Linked DNA regions of Sagittula stellata E-37. The protein of the gene in region 2 interacts with the protein of the main gene of each other region in a pairwise test. Links are inferred from orthologs where the notes say so. Each region holds a gene or a part of one and is shown on either strand. Other genes may lie near its edges.

Region 1 (11,444 bases), 1.6 Mb from region 2 along the record:
GCGCAGTGCCGTCATCGCGATGATCGAAGATGCCGAAGCCCTCGACCGCATGGACGAGATTGTCGCGACAGAAGGGCTCGACGCCGTCTTCATCGGTCGCGCGGATCTGGGGGCCAGCATGGGCGAGGCGGCAGAAGATGGCGGGCTCGACCGCGCGGTCGCGCATCTTTTGAAGGCGGCGAAATCGGCCGCTCTGCCCGCCCTCGTGCTCGCAAACGACCGCGCCGACACCACCGCGTTCCGCGCGTTGGGCGCAACCGGGGTCTTGACTGGATCCGATCAGGGGTTCTTGAGAACCGCTGCAAAAGCCGCCCGCACCCGCCTGTTGGAATGATGAGCCGACGGGCGAGCGACCTCCTGGTTTTGTCGGTGATCTCGAAGCGGCTGGTCTTGCTCCGGACAACAGACGCCCGCTCCTCGACATGGCCTGCGGCAAAGACATCCGGGACCCGCAGACGGACCGGATCACAGCCCCGGAGCCTGCTGTCGACGGCGAGAATGAACAGCGCGAGAGTTCTCCCGCGCGGCACAGACCGTGCGGATCGCATCGACATGGGACATTTCATGTCCTCGGACAGATGCCGTTGCAGGGGCGTGCTGCCCAGCCCGGGCGCTCTGGCCTCAAGACGGACGCGCGCCCTCTCTTTTCGATGGTTCGATCTGACCGCCATCACCGTGATGCCCGCCAGCGGGAGCGGGGCGGGGGTGGCGCCAATAAGCCGGGTCGGCCGGTCATGATGCGTTGTCCATGGGCGACGGGGCAGACGGCGCTCAGAACTCCGTCCACAGGCCGAATTTCAGCCCCATGGAACTGTCGCCCGCAAGCCCGTAGCTGCCCCCGATTTCCGCCTTCAGGCGCCGTCCGAGCGGCACGACATACGACGGCACGATACGGGCGAAAGCCGGGTCTCCATGCCTCAGCCCGCTTTGCATCTGCACGATCAGCTTGCGGTCCTGCGCCAGGTTCCGACCCCATGTCACGTCGAGCTTGAGATCGTGCCGCCCGGTGCCGGCGTGCATCTCGGCCAGCATGTCGATCGAGAGCCAGCCCCGCTCCCGCCCCCAGCCGACGGAGAGCCCGGGCCGGACCACGTCGTCGGAGTCGATCCGGCCAAGGCCCATCTGCAGCGCGACCTTGGGTCCGGTGTCGCGGTCGCGCAGCGGGACCTGGAAAAAGACGACGGTCTTGTCGCCGCCCGACACCGAGCGCCCGAGGTCGAGCCCGAGCGTCAGGCGCGGTCTCAGCCCGTATTCGAGGTAGAAGGTCTGATAGTCCTCCGTCGGGGCAAGGCCGTTGCCGTTGGACAGGTCCTGCGGCCAGGACACTTGCGCCGAGACCATGGCGAAGCCCGCCCCCTTCGCGCGCTGCCAGGCGCCTGCCCGGGCCGGCACTGCCGCAAGGCAGGTCAGCAGGAAGGCGGTCACGGCAAGGATGGCGCAGGGGCGCATGGCGCGGCACTCCGGATGCGGCAGACGTGGTAATCCTGGCGCAATACTGGTTAAGGTGCCGTGAAGGCCCGGGTGCGGGCGGTTTGCCATCGGCACGACATGCCGCGGCACCGGATGCGCGGAAGGGGCTGGAACAGGCCATGCTGCGGGTGCACAATCGCGGCAGGCTCCCGGGGGGATGGACGATGGCAGGACAAGTGATAACCGTGGCCCAGCAGAAGGGCGGATCGGGCAAGACGACGCTGGCGGCGCATCTTGCGCTGGGGTTCCGGGCGGAAGGCAAGACCGTCGGGCTGATCGACCTCGACCCGCAGGGCAGCCTCGGACGCTGGTACATGACGCGCTTGGAGGCGGACGAATCCGCCTGCGAACGGCTGGAGTTCGCGACCTCCTCGGCCTGGGGCATCTCGATGGAGGTGCGCAAGATGGCCAATGCCTGCGACGTGGTGGTGATCGACACGCCGCCGAAGGTGGACAGCGACCTGCGCCCGGCGCTCAGGGTGGCGCATCTGGTCGTGGTGCCGATCTCGGTCGGGCACATGGACCTCTGGGCGACAGAAGGGGTGATGGACCTCGCCGACCGCGAGAACAAGCCGGTCCTGCTGGTGCTGAACCGCACGCGGTCGGGCACGCGCCTCGGCGCCGAGGTGATGGAGGCCGCCCGGCAACTGGGCGCGCCGCTTGCGAAGGCCGCCGTGGCGCAACGGGTGGGTTACGCCGAAGCGATGGGCCATGGCCGCGGCGCGATCGAAGCGAAGGGTCCGGCCCGGGAAGAGATCTCCGCCCTCGTCGCAGAGGTGGCGGAGCGGCTGAAACCGCGCTAAGGCGTCGGACGGCCCGCCCGGGCCAGAAGACGGAGGGCCCCTTCATGGCAAGCACGAGCACAGCTCATACGACCGCACATGCAGACATCCGTCAGGCGTGGCGCGCCCACGAAGGCCAGCCGATCTCACGGCTGGGCTATTTCTGCGCGCCGTTCCGTCCGGCGGACGGTCCGCTGTCCGACCGGGTGATCAAGGTCTACCGCAGCCTGCCGGACCCGGCGGTGATGGACCGCCTCGCTGCCAACCACGACGCCTACGTGACGGCACTGCAAGCCGCCGGCGTCCCGCTGCCGGACACGGAATTCCACCTCGTCGACATGGGCGAAAAGGCGCGCGTGCCGGTCGTCTTGCAGGAGGCGCTCGACCCTGCCAGCCTGATGCGCCCGCTGATGCAGAGCCGCCCGCTGGACGAAACGGTCGCGATGATGGAGGCGGCGGGACAGGTGATCGCCCGCTTCTGGCATTGGGCCGAAGGCTTCGACGGACGCATCGGTTTCCACCCTTCGATCCGGAACTTCGCGATCGTGGAGGGCAAGGCCGTGTTCTTCGACACCTTCCCGCCGCTGATCCATTACAGCCGCGACGAGATGGGCAAGATGCTCCTCGCGTTCTCCGAGAAGCGGCTGATGCGCGTGGTCGGTCCTTTCCTGAAGGCACGCGTCACCGGCATACAGGACGAATGGTACTCCCCGGCGGAAACGCTAGTCGGGCTGGTGGGCTCCGCCTGCCGCCTGCGCCCGGACGACGCGGATACCTACCTGGCCTGGGGAAGGGCGTTTGTCGAACGGGAAATGGCCCCCTGGGCCGACGAGGCGCTGCCGGGCCTGCAGGACGCGCCCCGGCTGCCCGGCTACTGGACGGGCTTCCGCAAGATCCTGGGTCTGCAAGGCGAACCCAACGTCTGAGGTCGGGCGCCGCGCCAGTCCTTCATCTTGGCTGAAATACCTCGGGGTCCGGGGCGGCGCCCCGGTCCGACACCGGCAAAAAGCACCCGGTCCGCCATGCAGACCCTGTCCGGCATGCCCGAAAGGAAAAAGGGTGGCGCAAAGCCCCACCCTACAAACCGTCGCGACACCGCGTAGGGCGGGGCTTTGCTCCGCCCCGCCTGCAGGGCGTCACACGATCTTAATGCCGGCGTCCGCGGCGTCTTTGACGAACTGCGCAAGACCCTTGTCGGTCAGCACGTGGTTGGCCATGGCCTTGATCACCGCCGGCGGGGCGGTGGCCACGTCGGCGCCGATCTTGGCGGCGTCGCTCATGTGGTTCGCGGTGCGGATCGAGGCGGCGAGGATCTGCGTCTCGAAACCGTAGTTGTCGTAGATCTCGCGAATGTCGGCGATCAGCTCCATCCCGTCGATGTTCAGGTCGTCGAGCCGCCCGATAAACGGCGAGATGAAGGTCGCGCCGGCCTTGGCCGCCAGCAGCGCCTGGTTGGCCGAGAAGCACAGCGTCACGTTGACCATGCGGCCCTCGTCCGAAAGCGTCTTGCAGGCCTTGAGGCCGTCCCAGGTCAACGGCACCTTCACGGCGATGTTCTCGGCGATCTCGGCCAGACGGCGACCTTCGGCGATCATCGCGTCGGCCTCGGTCGCGACGACTTCGGCAGAGACGGGGCCGGAAACGAGGTCGCAGATTTCCTTCGTCACTTCGAGGATATCGCGGCCGGATTTTTTGATGAGGGAGGGGTTGGTGGTGACGCCGTCCACCATGCCGAGGTCGTTCAGCTCCCGGATGGCGTCGATGTCGGCGGTGTCTACGAAGAATTTCATGATCGGTCCCCTTGCGCGGCCTGATGAGAGTCCTGCGTCTCTTAACCCATGACGGGCGCCTCCGAAAGAGTTAGGTTTGCGCTAACGGAGGCCGGCCGGATCCTTGCCGCCCGGCAACAGGTGTGTGGGGGCCGAGGTCATCGACCCGCGCACCGCTCCGCACCCGGCGCGGCATGGCAAGCGGCTTCGGTCCCGCCGCGCGCAACCGGGCCGTCTCCTCCCATGCAGGGCGCGGGTTATTGCGGAGGCCCCCGGATTGCGCCATCTGTCGGGCATGCAGGAGTTCTTCGAACAGGGCGCGCGCATAGGCGTGCTGACGGCACAGCCGCTGGACCGGCTGCTGGATTACCGCGCGCCGGAGGGCGGTTGTTTTCTGGGCGCCTATGTCGAGGTGCCGCTTGGCCCGCGCAAGGTGCTGGGCGTGGTCTGGGGGCCGGGCGAGGGCCAGTTCGACGCTGCCAAGCTGCGCAGCGTGATCCGTGTACTGGACGCGGCGCCGATGCGGGCGGAGATGCGTGCCTTCCTCGAAAAGGCCGGGGCCTACACGCTGACGCCGATGTCCGCGATGCTGCGGCTGGCCACGCGTGCGCCGGGGCTGGGCGACGCGCCGTCGATGCGCAAGATCTATCGCCGGGGCGAGGGCGAGCCGGAGCGGATGACCGATGCCCGGCGCCGGGTGATCGCGGCTTCGGAGGAGTTGGGCGGATTGGCCCTGACGCTGCGCGAACTGGCGGAGGCGGCGGGGGTGACCTCTTCGGTGGTGAAGGGGCTGGTGAAAAGCGGCGCCATCCGAGAGGAGGAGAGCCCGCGCGACACGGCCTTCCCGTGGCTCGACCCCGACTACGGCGGCAAGGACCTGACGGAGGACCAAGCGGCGGCGGCGGATGTCCTGCGCGACGGCCAGCAATCCGGCACCTACGGCACGGTGCTGCTGAAGGGGGTAACCGGCTCCGGCAAGACGGAGGTCTATCTGGAGGCGGTGGCGGAATGCCTCCGGCAGGGGCGGCAGGCGCTGGTCCTGCTGCCGGAGATTGCGCTGTCGGCGGAATTCCTCGCCCGGGTGGAGACCCGCTTCGGCGCACGGCCCGCCGAATGGCATTCCGGCGTGACGATGACGGAACGGCGGCGCGTCTGGCGGATGGTCGGTGAGGGGCGCGCGCAGATGGTGGTGGGCGCGCGCTCGGCCTTGTTCCTGCCGTTCCAGCGTCTTGGCCTGATCGTCGTCGACGAGGAACACGACACCTCCTACAAGCAGGAGGACGGCGTCCTTTACAACGCGCGGGACATGGCGGTGCTGCGCGCGTCGATCCTCGGCGCGCAGGTCGTGCTGGCCTCTGCCACGCCGTCGCTGGAAAGCTGGGCCAATGCGGATGCGGGCAAGTACCGGCGGCTGGTCCTGACTTCGCGCTTCGGCGAGGCGGTGCTGCCGGAAATGCGCGCCATCGACATGCGGCGGCAGGATGTGCCCTCGAACCGCTGGATTTCGCCCGCGCTGGCGGCGGCGGTGAAAGCACGGATGGAGCGGGGGGAGCAGGCGCTTCTGTTCCTCAACCGCCGGGGCTATGCGCCGGTGACGCTCTGCCGGGCCTGCGGACAGCAGATCGGCTGCGACCACTGCGACGCGCGGATGGTGGAGCACCGGTTCCTGAAACGGCTGGTCTGCCACCAGTGCGGCGAGACGAAGCCCATGCCGGAGGTCTGCCCGTCCTGCGGGGCGGAGGACAAGCTGGCGGCGGTCGGCCCCGGCGTGGAACGTCTGGCCGAAGAGGCGCAGGCGCAGTTCCCCGACGCACGGATCGCGGTGTTGTCCTCGGACCTTTACGGCACGGCGCACGAGCTGAAGGCGCAGATCGAGGGGATCGCGGCGGGCGGTGCGGACATCATCATCGGCACGCAGCTTGTCGCGAAGGGGCACAACTTTCCGCTGCTGACGCTGGTGGGGGTGATCGACGCGGACCTTGGCCTGCAGGGGTCCGACCTGCGCGCCGCCGAGCGGACCTTCCAGCTCATGCGGCAGGTGGCGGGGCGCGCCGGGCGGGCGGAGAAGCGCGGCGAGGCGCTGTTGCAGACTTACCAGCCCGAACACCCGGTGATCCGTTCGATCCTTGCCGGCGACGAGGAGGCGTTCTGGAGCGCGGAGGCCGACGAGCGCCGCCTTGGCGGGATGCCCCCCTTTGGGCGACTGGCGGGGATCATCCTGTCGGGGCCGGACGTGCAGGAGGTGTTCGACCTCGGCAACTGGCTGGCGCGCAACGACGGGGCGCTGCGGCGGGTGGGGGCGCAGGTCTTTGGCCCCGCGCCCGCGCCCATCGCCCGGGTTCGGGGGCGGCACCGGGTGCGGCTTCTGGTGCGGGCGGAGAAGGGCGTGGCGCTGCAGGGCGCGCTGGCCGACTGGGTGCGGCCCGTGAAGCTCAAGGGCGAGATGCGGCTGGCCATCGACATCGACCCCCAGTCGTTCTTTTGACCGGGGTGCATGCGCGCGCCGGTCTTTCCCGAGGGGGAGGAGGCTGCGCGCGCATCCATAAGGCGATCAGAGTGCATAAACCTGTGGTTTCCCCGGTGTTCTTGGGCTGGCCGCCTTGTCTGGCTTCTTCCCTGCCTCTACATGCCTTTGCATGAAACGATGGATCCCTTTCGTGAAGAGCCGGCCGCGGGTGTCGGTGGTGCGCCTCCAGGGCGCGATTTCAGTCCCCGCCAGAGGCAACCTGAGCGACAGGACAGCGGCGGCCCTGCTTGAAAAGGCCTTCCGGTCCAAACCGGATGCCGTGGCGCTGGAAATAAATTCGCCGGGCGGGTCGCCCGTGCAGTCCTCGCTGATCGGCGCGCGCATCCGCCGCCTGTCAGAGCAGCACAACATCCCCGTTTACGCTTTCGTCGAGGACGTGGCGGCCTCCGGCGGCTACTGGATCGCCTCCGCCGCAGACGAGATATGGGCCGATGCCAGCAGCATCCTCGGGTCGATCGGGGTGATTTCCTCCGGCTTCGGGGCGCATGTCTTCCTGCAACGGCAGGGGATCGAGCGCCGGGTGCACACTGCGGGCAAGTCGAAGTCGATGATGGACCCGTTCCGCCCTGAGACCGAAGAGGATGTGGCGCGCCTGAACCGGCTGCTGGGGCAGTTGCACGACACCTTCATCAACCAGATCCGGGCCCGGCGCGGCGAAAAGCTGGCGTCTAACCCCGACCTCTTTACCGGAGAGATCTGGGTGGGGCAGGCGGCGGTCGATCAGGGGCTGGCCGACGGCATCGGGCATCTCGTGCCGGTGATGAAGCAGCGCTTTGGCGACAAGGTGCGTTTCAAGCGGTACGAGGCCAAGCGGCCCTTCCTGCCGCGTCTGGGCACTCAGATCGCGCAGGGTGCCCTAAGCGAAATCGAGGAGCGTGCGGACTATGCACGGTTCGGCCTCTCGTGATCGCAAAGATCGTCCTCCTGTTCCTGCTGGTCATGGGCCTTCTGGGCGTGTTCGGCAAATGGCGCATGCCCGGGGCGAAGAAGATCGGACAGTTGCGCAAGAAGACGATGCTGAGTGCCAAGAAATGCCCGCACTGCGGGGGGTACAGCATCGGCGACGGCCCTTGCGCCTGCCGGAAAGGTAAAGACTGACATGGTGTTTCTCTATGCCCTGTTGGGCCTGCTGATCCTGCTTCTGGCGGGCGACGCGTTGGTAAAGGGCGCCGTCAACCTGTCCCTGCGCGTGGGCATCCCGGCGCTGATCGTCAGCCTGACGATCGTCGCCTTCGGGACCTCCGCGCCGGAGCTGCTGATTTCCGTCCAGGCGGCGATGCGCGACGTGCCGGGGATCGCGCTCGGCAACGTCATCGGATCGAACACGGCCAACGTGCTGATGGTGCTGGGCATTCCGGCGCTTATCACGGTGATGCACACCTCGGCCCATGACACCCGCAAGAGCTATGTGCAGATGCTGGGCGCCACCGTGCTCTTCATCGCGCTGGCGCTGCGCGAGGTCTTCGACTGGAAGTCGGGCATCGTGCTGCTGGCGGTGCTGGCCTTGATCCTGAGCGACCAGATCAAGGACGCGCTGGCGCACCGGCGGGCGGGCGATCTCGACGAGGAGCTGGAGGAGCCCGAGGGTGCCGACCCGGAGATGTCGTGGTGGAAGATCGGCTTTTACCTGTTGCTCGGCCTGATCGGCCTGCCCTTCGGTGCCGACCTTCTGGTCGACAGTGCCACGGAAATCGCGCGCATGTTCAACGTCTCGGACGAGGTGATCGGCCTGACGCTGGTCGCGGTCGGCACGTCGCTGCCGGAACTGGCGACAACCGTCATGGCAGCGCTGCGGCGGCAGGCGGACGTGGCCCTGGGCAACGTCATCGGGTCGAACATGTTCAACCTCCTGGCCATCATCGGCGTGGCCTCGATGATCGCGCCCATGCCGTTCGAATTCCGGGAACTGACCTTTGACCTCGCGGTGATGCTTGGCGCCTCGCTGCTGCTGATGCCCTTCGTGTTCTTCAAGCGCGACCTGAACCGGACCTGGGGTGTCATCTTGTCCGTGCTCTACATAAGCTATGTGGTCATCGTGATCGTCTGAACGGAGGCAGGATGTCTGAAGAGGGAAAACGCGCGCTGGTGACCGGCGGCGCACGTCGGCTGGGGCGCGACATGGCATTGACGCTGGCCGGGCAGGGGTATGACGTGGCGGTGCACTACGGCGGGTCCGCCGTTGCCGCCGAAGAGACCGCGGCAGAGATACGCGCGCTGGGACGGAAGGCCGTCCCCCTGCAGGCCGACCTGCTGGTCGAGGACGAGGTGCAGGCGCTTGTGGGACGCGCTCGGGACGCCCTTGGCGGGCCGCTGACGGCGCTGGTGAACAACGCATCGATCTTTGAACACGACGATTACGAGACGGCGACGCGTGAAAGCTGGGATCGCCATATCGAGAGCAACCTGCGCGCACCCTTCGTGCTGACGCAGTCCTTTGCCGCCCAGGCACCCGATCCGCTGCGCGACGCAAACGGAGAGCCGGTGGCGCAGGCGCTGGTGGTCAACATGATAGACCAGAGGGTCCGCAAGCTGACACCCGAGTTCGCCAGCTACACCATCGCCAAGATGGGTCTGTGGGCGATGACCCGGACGGCGGCCATGGCGCTGGCGCCGCGTGTCCGGGTGAACGGGATCGGCCCTGGGCCGACCCTGCGCGGCGGCCGCCAGAGCGACGAGGACTTTGCCGAGCAGCGGGCCGCGACCGTGCTTGAACGGGGCTCGGACAGCGAGGATATCACCGCCGCGCTGGTCTATCTCTTGTCGGCAAAGGCACTGACGGGGCAGCTTCTGTGCGTCGACGGCGGGCAGCACCTTGCGTGGCAGACACCGGACGTAACGGCAGTTGAATGAGTGACTCCGATGCAAGTTTTGCACGGGTCACATCGGCGTCACAGAAGTGTTATGAAAATGTAAAGATTCTCAGTCACTTGTAGGGATTCCAAAAATTAACACTGCAATTTCAATGACTTGATAATGCGATTATTTTTTGTGCATCCCGGCGAAGTGGGCTGAAAGCAACGGAAATTTCGCGCTCCCCCGAAATTGCCACCAGACTTATCCACAGAAACGGTGGATGTAATCTCACTTGAAACCGCCGCCGCGGCATTGCAGCAGACAGGGGAATCGACACAGGTTTATGGCTGATGGTCAGGGTGACATGAACGACGGTCCGGACAGCGCAGACACGCCCCGCGGGGTCGAGGTCATCCAGTCCTATCTGAGGACGCTGGAGACCTCTCCGGGGGTGTACCGGATGCTGGATGACCATAGCCGGGTGTTGTACGTCGGGAAGGCGCGCAATCTGAAGGCACGGGTGTCGAACTATGCCCGGCTGAACGGTCATTCGCGGCGGATCGAGCGGATGATCCGCGAAACCGCGTCGATGATGTTCCTGACCACCCGGACGGAAACCGAGGCCCTGCTGCTTGAGCAGAACCTCATCAAGCAGCTCAAGCCGAAGTTCAACGTGCTGCTGCGCGACGACAAGTCGTTCCCGAACATCATCGTCACCAATCACGCCTTTCCGCAGATCAAGAAGCACCGGGGCGCGAAGTCCGAGAAGGGGCAGTACTTCGGCCCCTTCGCCAGCGCGGGCGCGGTGAACCGGGTTCTGAACCAGTTGCAGAAGGCCTTCCTGCTGCGCAACTGCACCGACAGCCAGTTCGAGGGACGCACGCGGCCTTGCCTGTTGCACCAGATCAAGCGGTGCTCGGCGCCCTGCGTCGGCAAGATCTCGGAGGAGGACTATGCCGCGTCGGTGCGCGACGCGGCGCGATACCTGTCGGGCAAGTCGACCGAGATCCAGGAGAAGCTGGCCGCCGACATGATGGACGCGTCGGAGGCGATGGAGTTCGAGCGCGCCGCTGCCCTGCGCGACCGTATCCGCGCGCTGACGCAAGTTCAGACGGCGCAAGGGATCAACCCGCAGACCACCGCCGAAGCGGACGTGATCGCGCTTTACATGGAGAACGGGCAGGCCTGTGTGCAGGTGTTCTTCATCCGCGCGAACCAGAACTGGGGGAACAAGGACTTCTACCCGCGTGTCGGCGACGACGTCGGCCCGGCGGAGGTTATGGAGGCCTTCCTGGGCCAGTTCTACGACCAGAAGGAACCGGCGCGGCTGCTGCTGCTGTCGCACGCGATCGAGGACGAGGACCTGATGTGCCAGGCGTTGTCGGACAAGCTGGGCCGCAAGGTCGAGATCAGCGTGCCCCAGCGCGGCGAGAAGGCGGAACTGGTCGAGGGCGCGTTGCGCAATGCCAAGGAGAGCCTTGGCCGCAAGATGTCGGAGACGGCGACGCAGGCGAAGCTGCTGCGCGGTCTGGCAGAGGCCTTCGGGCTGGATGGCCCGCCGCAACGGATCGAGGTCTACGACAACTCGCATATCCAGGGCACCAACGCGGTGGGCGCGATGATCGTCTCCGGCCCGGACGGCTTCATGAAGAACCAGTACCGCAAGTTCAACATCAAGGGCGACGACCTCGTGCCCGGCGACGACTTCGGCATGATGAAGGAGGTTCTGAACCGGCGGCTGGTGCGGCTGAAGAAGGACGACCCCGACCGTTCGAAGGGGCTGTGGCCCGACCTCATGCTGATCGACGGCGGGGCCGGGCAGGTCTCCGCCGTAGCCGAGATCATGCGCGAGCAGGGGGTGGAGGACGTGCCCTTCGTGGGTGTCGCCAAGGGTGTGGACCGCGACCACGGCAAGGAGGAATTCCACCGCGTCGGAGAGCGGGCCTTTGCGTTGCGCCACAACGATCCCGTGTTGTATTTCGTGCAGCGGTTGCGGGACGAGGCGCACCGGTTCGCCATCGGCACGCACCGGGCGAAGCGGGCGAAGGCGCAGATGGCCAACCCGCTGGACGAGGTGCAGGGCGTCGGAGCTGCGCGCAAGCG
Region 2 (11,393 bases):
GCCATGTCGATCTCCGATGCGGACACGCGCCGCGAGGTGATGAAGGATGTGGAGACCATCCTGCGCAACGACCACGTCATCATCCAGCCCTATTGGCGGTCGCTCTACCGGCATTTCCGGCCAGGCCTCGTGGGCGCAGAGATGCACCCGTCGTTCGAGATCCACGTCTACAAGCTGGGTCTCGCCGCCTGACGCGACGCCCGATCGGCGATACCCTGCCGAGAGGATGGCCTCTTAGGTCCGCTCGGGCCCCCCCGCGCGGTGCCGGACACCCCCGAAAAAAGGGGCCCGGTACGCCCCTCGGCACCGAAGGCGAGCATCCCTAACACCTTCTGTGCGGCGACAACCTGGCCACGACGTGTTCAGCCGGGTCGTGGCCGGGTCGACTTTCGTCATAGCCATAGCTCTGGCGGCGCTGTTCGCCTTCGCCGCGGCGATCAGGTAATCCCCCCATTTATGCGGGGGCTTAGGCGTAGAATTTACGCGGCCATTCTCAGTTTCTGGGCGGGCGTCATGCCGCCGTTGCCCATGTTGGGGCGCTCGTTGTTGTAGGACCAGAGCCACTCGGTGGCAATCTGCTGCACCTCGTCGATGGTTTCGAAAATGTGGCGGTCCAGCCATTCGTGCCGGACCGTCCGATTGTAGCGCTCGACATAAGCGTTCTGCTGCGGTTTCCCGGGCTGGATATGGGCCAGGGCGATGCCCTTGTGTTCTGCCCATTCCATCAAGGTTCCATTGACGTACTCAGGGCCGTTGTCGACCCTGATCCTCTTCGGAACGCCACGCCATTCGATGATCTGGTTCAGGGCCCGGACAACGCGTTCGGCGGGCAACGAGAAGTCGACCTCAATGCCCAAACCCTCACGGTTGAAATCGTCCAAGACGTTCAGCAGCCGGAACTGGCGCCCATCTCCAAGGCGATCCGCCATGAAGTCCATGGACCAGACCTCATTCGCAGCCTCCGGAACCGCCAGCGCGTCAGGCTTCTCCCGTTTCAGCCGCTTGCGCGGTTTGATCCTGAGGTTCAGCTCCAGTTCGCGGTAGATGCGGTGGACGCGTTTGTGGTTCCAGCCATGACCTTGGACATTCCTCATGTACAGGAAGCATAGGTCGAAGCCCCAGGTCTTCTTCGCCTTCGTCAGCCCAAGCAGCAGGTCGGCGATCTGCTCGTTTTCATCGTCCAGCTTCGGGCTGTACCGATAGCAGGTCTCGCTGACCTCGAAGGCTCGACACGCCAGCGCGATGCTGACGCCCCTTGTTGCCACCGCTTTCTCGGCCAGCGCGCGGCGGTTCGCTGGCCGTGTCACTTTTTTCCCAAGGCCTCCTTGAGCAAGTCGTTCTGCATGCGGACGTCGGCATACATGCGCTTAAGGCGCCGGTTCTCCTCAGCCATGGCCTTCATCTCGCTGATGAGGCTGGCGTCCATCCCGCCATACTTAGCCCGCCATTTGTACAGCGTCGCACTGCTCATCCCGTGCTCGCGGCACAGCTCGGCAGCGGGCACTCCGCCTTCCATCTGGCGCAGCACACCCATGATCTGGGCCTCGGTAAATCGTGTCTTCTTCATCGGAATCTCCTCGTTCATCCTGCCGAGAAAATTCTACTTCCGCATCCCCCTAAGATCGGGGGGGATTACCCCATCGGATAGTCCGGGTTGGCGCATCACGATCAACGAGGGGCGGCGCGAGGAAGCTGTGCGTGACTGAAGCCGGGGAACCGGGGGCCAGCCCCCGGACCCCCGAGGTATTTTTCGCCAAGATGAAGGCCTGATCCGGAGAGGGACGAGGTGACTGTCAGCCACGTATCGATCCCGCGGCCTTTCTATTTCGTTTTTTGTCCGACTTGGAGAGGTCCCGACCGTGATGGATTTCTCGGTCAGGGTGATGCCGGTGGAGGCGGTGGGGCGTGTCGGCGACGCGGGGGGCGGCAAGTCGGCGGTGGCGCCGTTCCATAGTGCGACATCCGATCTATGATGAAAGCGCCGCCGGGCTGCCCGTTCCAGACATGCAGCAGTTGGGACTCCAAGGTCCATGGGGGGCTTGTGCCAGCAGGAAGTGCCACCGTTCAGACTATTGGCCAAGGGATACCAAGTGTGATGCCATCTCTCCGATGCGGAGCTCGCAGGCATGGAGTCGGACGTCACCGTCACCGCGGTGTAAACGGGCTGGCGGTTGCCTTCCGGGCCGCGGATCGAGAAGCGCCGCCACTCCGCGACGGATAGCGCTTTGCGGGCTTCCGGGGTCGGCCACCGGCGAAGTGCGGTCTGCCAGCTCGATGTATCCTTGCCGGCAGCGGTTTCAGGTTTCCTTCGGCTTGGCGTTCGGCAACGGGGGATCCTGTTCCTGTCGTGCGAGGTGAAGAGTGCTCTCCTCCCCGCCATCGTGCGACCTGCGGACATAATACGGGGAAATCGACGAGAGCGCGAGGATCTCGGCCTGCAGGCGCAAGGTGAGGGGCGCGTCGAACCGGCAGTCGACGACGTGATCGCGGACCATACTCATCCGGCCGTCGAAAGGGGCGCATTGTCCGACCTGCAGTCGGAACGGCACACCAGTATCGGCGCCCCCGACCAGCAACGCCTCCATATCACGGGGATGAAAACGGAAACCGCCACGGCCGAGGGTCAGGATCAGGCCGTGCACCTCCGCCTCGCCGAAGGTCAGGATGGCCCCGACACGGCAGGCGCGCCGATTGTGGACCAGCGCAAAGATCCAGCGGATGGCAAGATCGACCCCGAACAAAAGGCCAATGAAGACCACCATGATTGCGAGCACGACGCCTCCGCTGACGACCTTGTTCTCCTCCAGCATCTTCTCGACCTCTTCCCAGTCGATCCGGCCTTCGGTGACGGCGTCGCGGAAAGTTCCGGGACCGTCGGCGTCGCTTTCTTCGCTGATACTGTTGCAGGCAAGGGTCGACTGATGCTCGAACTCCGCCAGCATCGCGCGCAGGTGCCGGGGATCGTAGGGCGCCGCCGCGTAGGAGAGCCGCTCCCCTTCCGCCATCAGTTCCAATGCGATGCCGCTCAATCCGTCAAGACTGTTGCGTTGCAGATCGGTCAGAATGCCGAACTCCGAAAGGTCCGCCATCTGTGTGCTGATACGCTCCGCCAGGAGAGTATCGACCGCTTGCTGTTTCTGCGGCAGGGCGGAGAGCGTGCGGGCCAGTGTGACGAGACCGGCGGGCAAGTTGCATGCTTCGGCCCTGACCGCGCCGGGGGCGAGGCCGATCACGATCATTGCGGCCACGACGAACAGTCGCGCGCAATGCGCGGCGATAACCGTCCGCTTGCCGACCTTCGCGCGGCCCATAGCTTTCTATCCCTTGCCACGGTTGTTCGCATGACAAGGTGACAGCAAAGAAATAACCCGGGATTAAAGTGCGAGCGCGGCGTCGCGCGGAAGGTCCGGGGTCAGCTGCCCCAGATCACCTTCACGTAGTTTTTCGTCTCGCGGTAGGGCGGTACACCCTTGTGCTTTTCGACCGCTCCGGGGCCCGCGTTATAGGCCGCGAGCGCCAACCGCCACGATCCGAACTTGCGGTACTGGATCTTCAGATAGCGCGCCCCACCATCGAGGTTCTCGGCCGGATTGTGCGGGTCCACGCCTAGCGCCTTGGCCGTCGCGGGCATCAGTTGCGCGAGCCCGATGGCCCCCTTGTGGGACAGGGCCTTCGGGTTGAACCGCGATTCCTGCATCACCAGCCGCAGGAACAGGTCCTCTGGGACACCGTGCTTCTGGGCCGCGACCCGCGCGAGAACGGCGTATTCGCCGTTGTAACGGCCCCGGTACTTCGGGACGGTGCCGTTGTCGGCACCTTCGACACCCCACTTAGTGGGCGTCACCACCTTGGGCGGCTGAAGCCGCACGGAACTTTTGTATTGTTGTGCTGCGCGATTGTCCAAGACCCCCGTCTGCGAGGAGAAAAGGTTCGCGCGGTTCTTGGTCGAAAGAATTTCGGCCCCTGCACTTCCGGCTGTGATCGCCAGGAAAATGCCCAGGCCGACTCCCAAGCGTGCCCCCGCCATAGTTCGTCCCTTGTTCGTTGCCGCCGTGTTGTTCTGTTGGTCTTTGCGCGCGACTATACCCAAAAATCGCTCAATCGGAACCCCTGTGGTCCGGTCTGTTTGCCCCCTCTTTGCACCGCGTGTAGAAACGGCAGACATTCGCCGATGCGATTCTAGGTTTCGAGAGGGAGAAACATGGCCGGTTCCGTCAACAAGGTGATCCTCGTGGGCAATCTCGGGCGCGACCCGGAGGTGCGTACCTTCCAGAACGGGGGCAAGGTCTGCAACCTGCGGATCGCCACGTCCGAGAACTGGAAAGACCGCAACACGGGCGAGCGCCGCGAACGCACGGAGTGGCATTCGGTCGCCATCTTCTCCGAACCGCTGGCCCGGATCGCCGAGCAATACCTGCGCAAGGGATCGAAGGTCTACATCGAAGGCCAGTTGGAGACGCGCAAGTGGCAGGACCAGTCCGGTCAGGACCGCTATTCGACCGAGGTCGTCCTGCGCCCCTACCGTGGGGAACTGACCCTTCTCGACGGCCGTGGAGATGGCGGCGGTAGCGGTGGCGGCGGCTCCTACGGCGGTGGCGGCGACAGCTATGGCGGCGGTGGCGACAGCTACGGTGGCGGCGGCGGTGGCTACGACGACCGCGGCGGCTCGGGTCCTTCGCGGGCGCCGTCCCGCGATCTCGACGACGAGATCCCGTTCTGAGGCAAGCCAACGTTCTGCAAACGAAAACCGCCGCACATCCTGCGGCGGTTTCTTTTTTCGGCCCGGTCTATGGCCGCCTGTCAGTCCTGCCGTTCCCCTGCCCCCAGCGGGCGTTCGTCCGGCGCCATGAATCCGCAGCCGACCAGAGCGCCCTCCAGCGCCTCTTCGGCATTGATCAGCGGAAGGCCCATGACCATGCCGCCGCGCTGGCTTTCGATCACCACGCCCTTGCCGCCGCGCATCGCGCGGATCAGCGGTTCCTCCGGGACGACCGTCGCCGTGACGCCGTTGGTGATCGTGCGGAACGTCTTTTCGAACGTCTGGCCGTCCACGGTCAGGTAGAAGGTCTGCTGACCCGGCGGCGTCCCGGGGATCAGGAGGTCGCTGATCCCGCCCTGCTGGCAGAAGTAGTACAGCCCCGACTGCCCGTTCTGCGTGTCGATCCCCGCCCAGAGGATCGCACCATCCTGGATCGCCCCGCCGTTCCACGTCGGGATATGCGTCGAGGGCTGGACGTGGTTGGCATTGCACAGGCGCCGGATGCAGGCGTGGTAGCTGGGGGTGTCCCCCTCGCTTGCAAGGCAGTTGCCCATGCAGGAATTGGTCTGTGCCACCGCCCCGCCGGACAGTATCGCCAGCGCCACGGATAACGCCGCTGCAAAAGACTTCATTCAAATGCCCTCCAGAAAAACGCCTTAGGAATTACGGCCACAGCCCCCGAGTCGGCGCAACCCTTGTTCGGCGGCAAGGCTTGGCCTATGTCTGCCCCTCGCAATCACCCTCAGGAACCAGACCCATGCCCATCCGCCTGCCCTCGGACCTTCCCGCCTTCGACGTGCTCACGCGCGAGGGCGTCATGGTCATGTCCGAGGAACAGGCGGCGCGGCAGGACATCCGCCCGCTGCGGATCGGGCTTCTGAACCTGATGCCGAAGAAGATCCAGACGGAGAACCAGTTCGCCCGCCTGATCGGCGCGACGCCTCTGCAGATCGACTTCCAGCTCATCCGCATGACGGAGCACCAGACCAAGAACACCGCGGCCGAGCACATGGAGGCGTTCTATCGCCCCTTCGCCGAGGTGGCCGACTCGGGCGAAAAGCTGGACGGTCTGATCATCACCGGCGCCCCAATCGAACACCTCCCGTTCGAAGAGGTCACCTACTGGGAGGAGCTGACCCAGGTCTTCGACTGGACCCAGACCCATGTGCATTCCACCTTTGGCGTGTGCTGGGGCGGGATGGCGATGATCTACCATTTTCACGGCGTGCCCAAGCACATGCTGGATGCCAAGGCCTTCGGTGCGGTTCGTCACATCAACCAGGCCCCGACGTCGCCCTACCTGAACGGGTTTTCCGACGACATGGTCATCCCCGTCTCCCGGTGGACAGAGATGAACCGCGGCGAAATCGCTGCCGCCGGCCTGCCCATCCTGATCGACAGCGAGACGACCGGTCCCTGCCTTGTCGAGGACCCGGCGCATCGCGCGATCTACATCTTCAACCACCTGGAATACGATTCCGGCACCCTGAAGGAAGAGTACGACCGCGACGTCGCCGCCGGGAAGCCGATCAATGTGCCTGCGAATTACTATCCCGGCGACGATCCCACAAAGCCACCGCAGAACCGCTGGCGCAGCCACGCGCATCTCCTTTACGGCAACTGGATCAACCAGATCTACCAGTCCACACCTTACGAGCTGACCTCCATCGGGTCATGAGCGACACGACGGAGGGAAGGTGAAACCGCTGATGTGGGCTGCTTACGTTCTGGCTTTCGCTGCGGCGGCGTGGGGGCTGAGCCATCTGCGCGCCGGTCTGCGCGAGCGCGCGGCAGGAGCCGCCTTTCCGCCGTCCGGCCGATTCGTCGAGGTCGGCACCACGCGTGTGCACTACGTGACAAGGGGCGAAGGCCCCGACGTGGTCCTGATCCACGGCATGTCGGGCAACCTGCGCGACATGACCTTTTCGCTGGTCGACCGGCTGGCGAAGGACTTCCGCGTCACAGCCTTCGACCGGCCCGGCATGGGCTACACCGACCGGCTGCATGACGGCGGTGAAACCATCGTCGAGCAGGCCGCGCTGCTCTCTGCCGCGAGCCGGGCGCTGGGACTGGAGAAGCCGGTGCTGATGGGGCAGAGCTATGGTGGATCCGTCGCGCTGGCATGGGCCGTGGAATTCCCCGAGACGATCTCTGCCCTCGTGCTGACGGCCAGCCCGTCCCACCCGTGGGACGGCGGCATGTCGTGGCTCTACAAGGTGAACTCCCATCCGATCCTTGGGCCGCTCGCCATCCCGTTCGAGGCAGCTTGGGTTCCGTCCGGCTACGTACAGGGCGCGGTGGAATCCGTCTTCGACCCGCAGGACATGCCCCCCGGCTACGACAGCCACATTGGCGCCCCCTTGACTATCCGCCGCGCGGCGCTCAGGACAAATGCCCTGCACCGCGCAGGTCTGCTCGATCAGATCGCCGAGCTGGAACCGCGCTATGATGTTCTATCGTCCATGCCGGTGGAGCTGGTCCATGGGACCGCCGATAAGACGGTCGGCCTGCACATCCACTCCGAACCGCTGGCGGAGCGGTTGCCCCATGCACGGCTCACTGTGCTGGATGGCATCGGACACATGCCGCATCACGTCCGTGAAGGAGCCGTGGTCGAAGCGATCCGGCGCGCGCTTGAACGCGCCGGGAAGCGAGACTAGGGCTGACCTCAGCCCGCGTTGATCGCATCCTCGGCCAGTTGCACCACATCCGACGGCGCTCGAAGGTATTTGCCCGTCTCGCTCTCGTTCAACACGATCACCCGCGCGCCGTTCTTCACCTGCTCTGCAAGATGGATGATGTCCTGGTTGAACAGCCGGATGCAGCCCGACGAAACCGCGTGCCCGATGGACGCGGGGCTGCGCGTGCCATGAATACGGTAGAGCGTATCCTTGCCGTTCCGGTAGAGGTACAGGGCGCGGGCGCCGAGCGGATTGTCCAGCCCGCCCTCCATGCCGTCCTTGAACTGGTTGTAGACCTCGGGCTCGCGCCGGATCATGTTCTGCGTCGGCGTCCATGTCGGCCAGTCGCGCTGATAGGCCACTTTCGCCTCGCCCTGGAAAGCGCGCCCCGCGGCGCCGACCGCCACCGTATACTGCATCGCCCGATCGTTGCCCTGAATGTGATACAGTTTGGTGGCCACCGGATCGACGATGATCGTGCCGGCCGGATACGGCGCGTAGTAGTCGACAAGCTGGCGCTTCTTTTCCTCGCTAAGGTACTTCTCCGGTACGGCAGGTATCGTCATGCCGTTGTCCTGCGTCGACATGTACATCGAGCGCGTCGCGGGCCGAAGCGGACGCTTGCGCGGCGGCTCCGGCGGCAGAACCTCGACTTCGGCCAGATACCCGTTCTCTGTCATCGCCACGTTGGGTGTCGGCTGTGGCTGGACCTGCGAACCGTCCGAAACCGGCGGAAGCGGACGTGCACAGGCCGCGACAAGCGAGAGAAGTACCAGTCCGGCGACCGGTTTGGGGACGTATGTCATCAGGGGATGCCTTTCCAGTAGTCTTCGCAAGGCAAACGGTTGTTCTGGCTGGATTGTTCCGACGGGCAGGCGCAGTTTGCCATCCTCGACCCGGAAAGCCATAATCACGGCAGCGAAACGGATGGAAATCATGCCTCAAGACCTGCCTTTCGACGGTGCCATATCACGATACGCCGAAAACGATGCACCAAAGGACGTGCAGGCGTCCATTTCATCGGCGGACAAGAAAGATATTCTGGATGCGGGCTATCCCTACGCCGAGCAGATGTCCGGCAAGGATTACGACAAAGAGCTTGAGGCGCTGCAGATCGAACTGGTCAAGATGCAGGCATGGGCCAAGCAGGAAGGCCATCGCATCGCCATGGTCTTCGAAGGCCGCGATGCTGCTGGCAAGGGCGGCACCATCGCTCGGTTCCGCATGAACCTGAATCCGCGCGGCGCCCGTGTCGTTGCTCTGCCCAAACCGACCGACCGGGAGGCGACGCAATGGTACTTCCAACGCTACGTCGACCACCTGCCCGCCGCCGGCGAGATCGTGTTCTTCGACCGTTCCTGGTACAATCGCGGCGTCGTGGAACATGTCTTCGGGTTCTGTACCGCCCAACAGAGGGAGCATTTCTTTTCACAGGTGCCGGACTTCGAGAAGATGCTGGTCGACGAAGGCATCCACCTCTTCAAGATCTGGTTGAACGTAGGCCGCGCCGAACAGCTCCGCCGGTTTCTGAAACGCGAATCCGATCCGTTGAAGCAATGGAAACTGAGCCGGATCGACGTCGAAGGCCTCAGCCGGTGGGATGCCTATTCCGCCGCAATCCAAGAGACGCTGCATCGAACGCATACCGCCAGCGCGCCTTGGACGATCATCAGGTCCGACGATAAGAAACGCGCTCGCCTGTCCGCCATCCGTCATGTGCTGACGCATCTCGACTATTCCAGGAAGGACCAGCAGGCGCTTGGCCATCCGGACCCGGCGATTTGCGGTGGACCCGACCTCTGGGACGCCTGAACCCTTTCCCTGCCGCCCTGCGCAGGCTAAGTCCCTGAGAAACGGAGGTGTCCCCGGAACATGGGCAAACGCGGCTACCATCATGGCAACCTGCGGCAGGCGCTGGTCGAAGCGGCCCTGCAACTGATCGAAGAAAAGGGCCCGACCGGCTTCACCCTTTCGGAGGCGGCCAAGCAGGCCGGGGTCACACCCGCGGCCGTCTACCGCCATTTCGCGGGCCGCGAAGACCTGATCGCCGAGGCCGCGCGCCAGGGCTACGAGATATTCGCCGACGTGATGCAATACGCCTACGACAAGGGTCAGCCGTCCGCGCTGTCGGCGTTCGAGGCGACGGGCCGCGCCTACCTTGCGTTCGCTAGGCGGTATCCGGGACACTACATCGCGATGTTCGAAAGCGGCGTGTCCGTGAACCACTCTCCGGAACTGGCGCAGATCTCGGCCCGCGCGCGGGGCGTCCTGGAACGCGCCGCCGCCGAACTGTCACAACATATCCCGCCGGAAAAACGCCCGCCGCCGCAGATGTTCTCTGCCCATATCTGGGCCTTGTCACACGGTGTCGTCGAACTGTTCGCCCGAAACTCGCCGGGCACACAGTCCCCCTTCCCCCCCGAGGACCTTCTGGAAAGCGGCATCGGCGTGTATCTTCGTGGCCTGGGCCTCTTGCCGCCGGACAACTGACCTGAAACCCCTGATCGCCCGACACTGCCGGAGGACGCCATGACCCCGATATTCTACCTCGGCCTCGGTGGCCAGAAATGCGGCTCTACCTGGATACAGGCCTATCTGGCGCGGCAATCAGGTTCGGATTTCGGGCGTTTGGGGGAATATCAGATCTGGGAGCACACCTTGGGCGGCGTCTTTGCCCGCTACAAGGTTGCGGCGCGTTCCCCTGTTGAACGACTGCGCGCCAAGGCCAAGACAGGCGTCGGCGCATCGGAGCCGGCCCAACATCTGCGCTGGCGTCTGCAATCGGACCCAGACGCGTATTTCGACTACTTCGCCCGGCTGCTCGACCGTCCCGGCACCGTGCGGACCGGCGACATCAGCCCGTCTTACGCAGCCCTGCCGCCCGAGACTCTGACCCGGATCAGGGACGGTTTCGATCGGCGTGGAATCGCAGTCAAGGTTCTATTTTCAATGCGCGATCCCGTGGATCGCATCCGGTCGCACATGCGCATGGAAATGGCCAAGGGCCGCCTGCCATCCTCCGAAGACAACACCGAGCCGCTTCTTGCCTTCTACGCCGGCGCAGAGGCGGAGGCACGCACACGTTACGACCGGACAATGGCCGCCATCTCGCAGGTTTTCGAATCGCGGGACAGCCATCTCTGCCTGTTCGAAGAGCTGTTCACGCCGAAGGGAATCGCCGCACTGGCCGAGTTTGCCCACGTGCCGGTCGACGCGGATGCCGGCGGTCAGGCGGTCAATGCGCGGGCCAAGGGCAGCGGCGTGCCGGAGGAGGTGCTGGCCGAGATCGCGGCGCACTATCGCCCGGTCTACGAAACCGTGGCCGTCCGTTTTCCGCAAATCGCGACGCTGTGGCCGTCGGCGAAATACGCGCTTACCACCGCATGAGGCCCGCCGCGACGAGTTGCTCTGGCCCCTCGTAGGCCACTGAATTCCCGTCGAGAAACCCATCGTCCACACCGGCCATCTTATCGAGAAGTTCCGCGTAGTACCGGTACTTGGCAGCCCCGTTGGCATGCGCCCCCCACGCCGTCGCCCGGGCGATCTTTTCGGCGAATTGCGCGGTGAAAACGAAATGCGCCACGCACAGCAGGACATCCGATGACGGCGGCTGATTGGCGTAGTGCGAACCGGTCAGTCTTGTCTGTGCATCCCGCCGCACCAGCGGCGTCTTGTGCCGAGCGGACTTCTGGAACCGCTGCGCTTTCTTGGCCCTGGACGACATCCAGACCCGTTGCCAGCCGCTTCGAACCACTTTGGGTTCGACAGAGAAGGCATTGAAAAGGCGCGTTGTCTTCGCCTTCCCGACAAGCCTTGGCTGGGCGCCGGGAATGAGATCGACCAGCTTTTCCGCCTCGAAGTACGGATAGGCCGCGAACAATCCGTTCAGGGTCTGAGGAACGGCGCCGCTGAGGCCGGAGACGGAGGCCGGGAAGTACTCGACCACCGAGGCC

What was found.
Region 1: the proteins of ssb (region 2) and ABFK29_RS18105 interact in binary tests that used the Escherichia coli proteins (3 or more experiments, as listed by UniProt). The link is inferred for Sagittula stellata E-37 from one-to-one orthologs.

What each region holds. Positions count from the first base shown.
Region 1 is NZ_CP155729.1:3,788,814-3,800,257, reverse strand. The notes cover bases 3,970-6,911. They hold ABFK29_RS18105 (primosomal protein N'), read left to right. Parts: upstream 3,970-4,316; coding sequence 4,317-6,506; downstream 6,507-6,911. Other genes in these bases: ABFK29_RS18100 (S49 family peptidase), read left to right, coding at 6,658-6,911; fsa (fructose-6-phosphate aldolase), read right to left, coding at 3,970-4,042. In the rest of the region: ABFK29_RS18130 (HpcH/HpaI aldolase family protein), read left to right, coding at 1-334; ABFK29_RS18125 (hypothetical protein), read right to left, coding at 772-1,449; ParA family partition ATPase, read left to right, coding at 1,635-2,273; ABFK29_RS18115 (DUF6206 family protein), read left to right, coding at 2,318-3,178; more of fsa, read right to left, coding at 3,389-3,969; more of ABFK29_RS18100, read left to right, coding at 6,912-7,455; ABFK29_RS18095 (hypothetical protein), read left to right, coding at 7,452-7,646; ABFK29_RS18090 (calcium/sodium antiporter), read left to right, coding at 7,648-8,595; ABFK29_RS18085 (SDR family oxidoreductase), read left to right, coding at 8,607-9,398; excinuclease ABC subunit UvrC, read left to right, coding at 9,706-11,444.
Region 2 is NZ_CP155729.1:2,214,636-2,226,028, reverse strand. Bases 3,070-5,960 are described here. They hold ssb (single-stranded DNA-binding protein), read left to right. Parts: upstream 3,070-4,201; coding sequence 4,202-4,720; downstream 4,721-5,960. Other genes in these bases: ABFK29_RS10580 (homoserine O-succinyltransferase), read left to right, coding at 5,517-5,960; ABFK29_RS10585 (hypothetical protein), read right to left, coding at 4,801-5,391; ABFK29_RS10595 (lytic transglycosylase domain-containing protein), read right to left, coding at 3,413-4,027; ABFK29_RS10600 (preprotein translocase subunit SecE), read right to left, coding at 3,070-3,311. In the rest of the region: ABFK29_RS10610 (ABC transporter substrate-binding protein), read left to right, coding at 1-192; more of ABFK29_RS10600, read right to left, coding at 2,298-3,069; more of ABFK29_RS10580, read left to right, coding at 5,961-6,437; ABFK29_RS10575 (alpha/beta fold hydrolase), read left to right, coding at 6,457-7,419; ABFK29_RS10570 (L,D-transpeptidase), read right to left, coding at 7,428-8,246; ppk2 (polyphosphate kinase 2), read left to right, coding at 8,368-9,252; ABFK29_RS10560 (TetR/AcrR family transcriptional regulator), read left to right, coding at 9,313-9,930; ABFK29_RS10555 (sulfotransferase family protein), read left to right, coding at 9,970-10,827; ABFK29_RS10550 (glycosyltransferase family 2 protein), read right to left, coding at 10,814-11,393. UniProt on the Escherichia coli protein: Plays an important role in DNA replication, recombination and repair. Binds to ssDNA and to an array of partner proteins to recruit them to their sites of action during DNA metabolism. Acts as a sliding platform that migrates on DNA via reptation.